Regions from separate parts of the Gilliamella sp. ESL0232 genome, predicted to be linked through region 1. Evidence: riboswitches for the same ligand, from Rfam matches in the RefSeq annotation. Region 1 holds a riboswitch; the other holds the start of a gene.
What was found. A riboswitch is a leader RNA that binds a small molecule or an ion and turns the genes downstream of it on or off. The one in region 1 is predicted to bind thiamine pyrophosphate.
Positions count from the first base shown of each region.

Region 1 (2,417 bases):
TATTGCTACCGTTGCATTTTTTTTGGTTATGGTTGGGAAGATAGGCCCTATGCCAATATAATTAACCTGCTGCCAAGGAACTGCTTTAAGTTGTTGTTGGTTAGTTACCGAAAGACCTAACCATTTATCTTTGCCGATAAGTTGTCGAGCTACATCAACAGGCAAATCACTTTGTCCAATATGGACACCATCGGCATCAATCGCTAAAGCAATATCTACATGATCATTTATAAATAGTGGAACAGAGGTGTCGCTTAATGCTTCTTTCAATGTTAAGGCAGCGTAGTACCAATCTTTACCGCTAAATTCATGTTCAGATCTTAACTGTATTGCAGTCACACCATTTGAAACAGCAATTTTTGTGGTGTTTATCATGCCATTAATGCCACCGCATAATAATGGATCAAGGACTAAATAGAGGGTTAAATCCAGTTGTTTTTTCATCTGATTTCCTTATTAAAGCGATGGGTTAAATGTTGATAGTTGATCTAATAGTGATATCGAGAAAGTTCCTAATCCTTGTTGTTTATTAGCTAGCTCACCAGCTTTTTTCATCATAAAACATGCACAGGCAGTGGCTGATAATGGGTCAGGCGAATTAGCTATGAAAGCCGCTACCATTGCAGATAATGAACATCCTGTACCTGTTACTTTTGTTAAAGCAATATCACCTCCAGTTATACTATATGTGCTGTTTCCGTTAGTTATGTAGTCAACATCGCCCGTCATTGCAACAATAGTTTGATATTTTTGCGCAAGCTCTTGGGCAGCGTTTAAAGCTGATTGAGTTGTGTCTTGACCGTCGGGTCCTTTTGAGAAAGATTTTTGACCATTTAGTGCTAATATTTCTGAAGCATTACCTCGTATTACTGCGGGATTAAATGATAATAATTGATGTGCAATTTCAGTTCGATAATTAAGTGCTGCTCCTACAGCAACAGGATCGAGTACCCATGGGGTTTGTGTTTGCTGTGCCTTGGCGGCCGCTAATAGCATACTTTGGGCTGTGTTGCTGTGAATAGTGCCAATATTAATCAGTAAGCTATCGGCAATATTGACAAATTCAGCAACTTCTTGTTCTGCAATCACCATTGCTGGAGATGCACCAATAGCAAGTAGTACATTGGCGGTAAAGTTTTGGACTACATCATTAGTAATGCAATGCACTAGTGGGCGGTGTTGTTTTATATGATTGATAAAAGGAGCGGTTTGGGTAATTTGGAATGATTTGGCTACTGACATATTTCTTCCTTTCTTACTGATTTATTAATTCTATAAATGTCGGGAAGAATTTGCCAATTTAAGGCTTTTATGGCTTAGACTTCCCTACGCTGGTATAATCCAGATCAGGTTCAACGGGTGAAATCTCAGTTTTTTGTTTAGACAAAAAACACCCCGAGTCAAATTGATTTTTTATTATGAACTGATTATCTGTTTTTAACAAGCTATTGTAATAATCTTTCAATATCAGTAATTGCTTTTCTATCTGGTAAGAAGATGATTAGATGATCATTGTCTTCTATGGTTAAATCAGTATTAACGATAATAACATCTTCTCCACGCACTACAGCTCCAATGGTTGCACCCGATGGGAGTTTTAGGCCATTAATATTTTTGCCAACCAGTCTTGATGTTTCACCATTACCATTGGCAATAATTTCGACAATTTCGGATTCTCCTTGTCTTAATGAAACAACTTTAACAACCCCAGTTTGTCTAACATGGCTTAATAGCTCAGATATTGTGGCGTGTTGTGGGGAAATCGCAATATCAATCACACTATCATTAATTAGTTCAAGGTAGGCTTGGCGTTGAATTAATACAATTACTTTTTTCGCTCCCATTCTTTTGGCTAACATGGAGGACATGATGTTGGATTCATCATCACTGGTAACAGCGATAAATAGATCAGTAAGTTCAACTTGTTCTTGTGAGAGCAATTCTTGATCCGATGATTCCCCATGTAATACTGTTGTATTAACAAGTTGCTCGGCAATTAATTCTGCTCGTTCGGCATTTCGCTCAATTAATTTGACTTGATAGTTATTTTCTAAACGTTTTGCTAGAGCGACAGCGACACCACCACCGCCACTGATAATTATTCGTTTATATGGTTTTTCTAACCTTTGTAACTCACTGGTCACCGCTTTGATATTAACGGGGGGAGTTATAAAGTAGACCATATCGCCCGCTTCTATAAGTGTTGAACCAAGCGGTCGGATAAAACGGTTTTTGCGGTAAATAGCTACTACTCGAGCTTCAACATGTGGTAAATGTTCTTTGAGTTCTGATAATTCACTACCTACTAAAGCACCGCCATAATAAGCGGTAACGGCAACCAAACAGACACGATTGTCGTAAAAAGATGCAAATTGTAACGAACCAGGATATTGTACTAATTGACTAATATGGTTGGT
Region 1 is NZ_JAAEDW010000003.1:73,543-75,959, reverse strand. Features, by position in the region: gene thiE (thiamine phosphate synthase) at 1-444, opposite strand, end outside; gene thiM (hydroxyethylthiazole kinase) at 457-1,242, opposite strand; TPP riboswitch at 1,307-1,408, opposite strand; gene trkA (Trk system potassium transporter TrkA) at 1,446-2,417, opposite strand, start outside.

Region 2 (2,417 bases), on a different contig from region 1:
ACTTGCTTAGCATCAAACTCGAGTGCTTTATTGACTGGTTTAATTTGCTGAAAAGCTTCAGGCAACGTTATATTAATAATCGGATACATGAAATTTTTTTCAGCAAATTGACGTTGTACATCAGGCGTTAATAAATATTGTAAAAAAGCACGTGCCAATTCGGGATGCTGACTATACTTAGTAATACCCGCAACTTCGACTTGGCGATAATGCCCTTCGTCAAAAATAGCAGCAGCATAACGATGATCATTATCATTCATAATATGTGCAACTGGCGAAGTGCTATAACTAAGCACAAAATCAGCTTCGCCTTTTAAAAATAGGCCATAAGCTTCACCCCAGCCTTTGGTCACTGTCACAGTATTTTTTGCTATTTTCTGCCATGCAGATGCGGCATCATCACCATATATATTTTTCACCCAAAATAATAAACCTAACCCAGGAGTACTGGTTCGTGGGTCTTGATAGATAATTTTCCAGTTGACTTTATTATCTACTAACTCATGCATGCTGTGTGGTGGATTACTGATTTTTTGTTGATCATAAATAAAAGCGAAATAACCAAAATCATAGGGCATAAAATCACTATCCCACCAGTTGGTATTTAAATTATCTGGTTTATTGATTTGATGAGGTATAACTATTTTGGCTTGTTTTGCCTGTTCTAAAAGATTGTTGTCTAATCCTAAAATTACATCGGCATTAGTTCTATCACCTTCAAGTCGCATTCGATTTAAAACCGCTACTCCATCGCCTAATGTAACAATCTCAAGTTCACAGTTACACTGTGCTTCAAACCCTTTCTCAATTGCTTTTCCTGGTCCCCATTCTGAAATAAAGGAATTATAACTATAAACAGTTAAGGTTGGTTTTACGTTGGCAGCATTTGCCATAAAAGGTACCGAAAATACCAAAGATAATAACAATTTTTTACAAAACATTTTGCCTCCAAAATAGCAAATAAAAGACAAAAGGTTTGAGCAAGTGCAATAACTCAAATCCCTCCGCTGGCATGATCCAGTTCAGGTTCGGCGGGTTATGTTATCCTATCTAACATTCTCAGCCCTTTAGGGCACCCCGTTGAGAACATCAATTAGTTTAGAGGTTAGTATGAAGATTGTAAACATCAGAAGTGATAAAAATTTAATGTAGGAACAACTCACTTTATTTATGAAGCTTTAAAAAATGGCTATAAAGAATATACATGAAAACAAAACTAACGCCTTATCACTGACGAAAGATATGGCGCTTATATTATAAAGAAGATGTAACTATTACCGATTCGGTTAAACATTTACCTTTACTTAAATTAGTTTATTGAGTAATAAAAAAATTAAGTTGATTAGTTTCATCGAATGCCCCCTCAAGTTCTCTTGTAGCGAACTGATAGCTTTGATTTGAATCTCCTGCTTTCGTACATTCTGTTATGATGGCATGTTTCGTGTGAAAAGTTTCAGACGATGTTAACTGTTTGTATAACAATGCCAAATCTTTACCTGTCAGAGTAAAAAGCTTATTCCAATCATTTAACTGCGTTTCAACAAATTCGCGACCTTTCTTACAAGTAATAGCATCTAGCTGAATATTTGGTATAGTATATTTTTTAAGCTCAGAAAATTTAGGATGTTCATTTATAAAATCAACTTTTTCATTAAGCCCTTCTGCTTTTAAAGCTTCAATAAAGCCATCTTCTCGGAATAATTTGATTTTTCGAGATTGAAATTGCCCTTTCCCTCGTAAAGTTACTTCATCTGGATAAGGTTCATCTACTGAATAATCCCAAAAATCTTTTTGACGCTCAATAAAAACATCATTAATAACTTTAACTGGTAGTTCAAGCTCTTGCTGTTCACCTTTAATAATTACTGGAACTGAATTTAAATATTTAGCTATCAACTTATCGTAAGTTTCATCACTCACATTTGAAGTTGTATAGAAAGTTGTTAATAAATAATAATTACTTTGAGTAGGATTAATTAATCCTGAACTATTAGTTGTTGAAGGTTTAGCTATAAAATTTAATGATTGATTACCGTAAGACAGTGTATGCTTACCGTATTCAAATGTATAATTCACACTTGATTTTGCTGGAATGGTTAATTCATTTCCATCAATAATCACTTTTATTTCATTTGGTGTTGGATTATCAATCATACGATCAACAGAGCTAGACGAAGTGGTATCTGAACCAAAACAACCGACCAATGTTATGCTGCAAACTAGCAACAAAGAGTATTTTATTTTTTTCATCGCATTAATTTTTTTTGTAAAGTTTTTAAAAGAAACCATATTTTATCATGAATTTGATAAAACAACTATTTTAGCTATCACTTCAATAATTGAATTGAAAAAGTATGGAGTTGATGTTCTGATAAACCAAACATCGTTTTATTTTAGATGAAATTTAGTACTGATAT
Region 2 is NZ_JAAEDW010000001.1:164,005-166,421, reverse strand. Features, by position in the region: gene thiB (thiamine ABC transporter substrate binding subunit) at 1-941, opposite strand, end outside; TPP riboswitch at 982-1,090, opposite strand; gene GYW75_RS00675 (hypothetical protein) at 1,315-2,250, opposite strand.
Region 2: linked by a shared signal. The riboswitch ahead of thiB (thiamine ABC transporter substrate binding subunit) and the one ahead of thiM (hydroxyethylthiazole kinase) in region 1 are both predicted to bind thiamine pyrophosphate.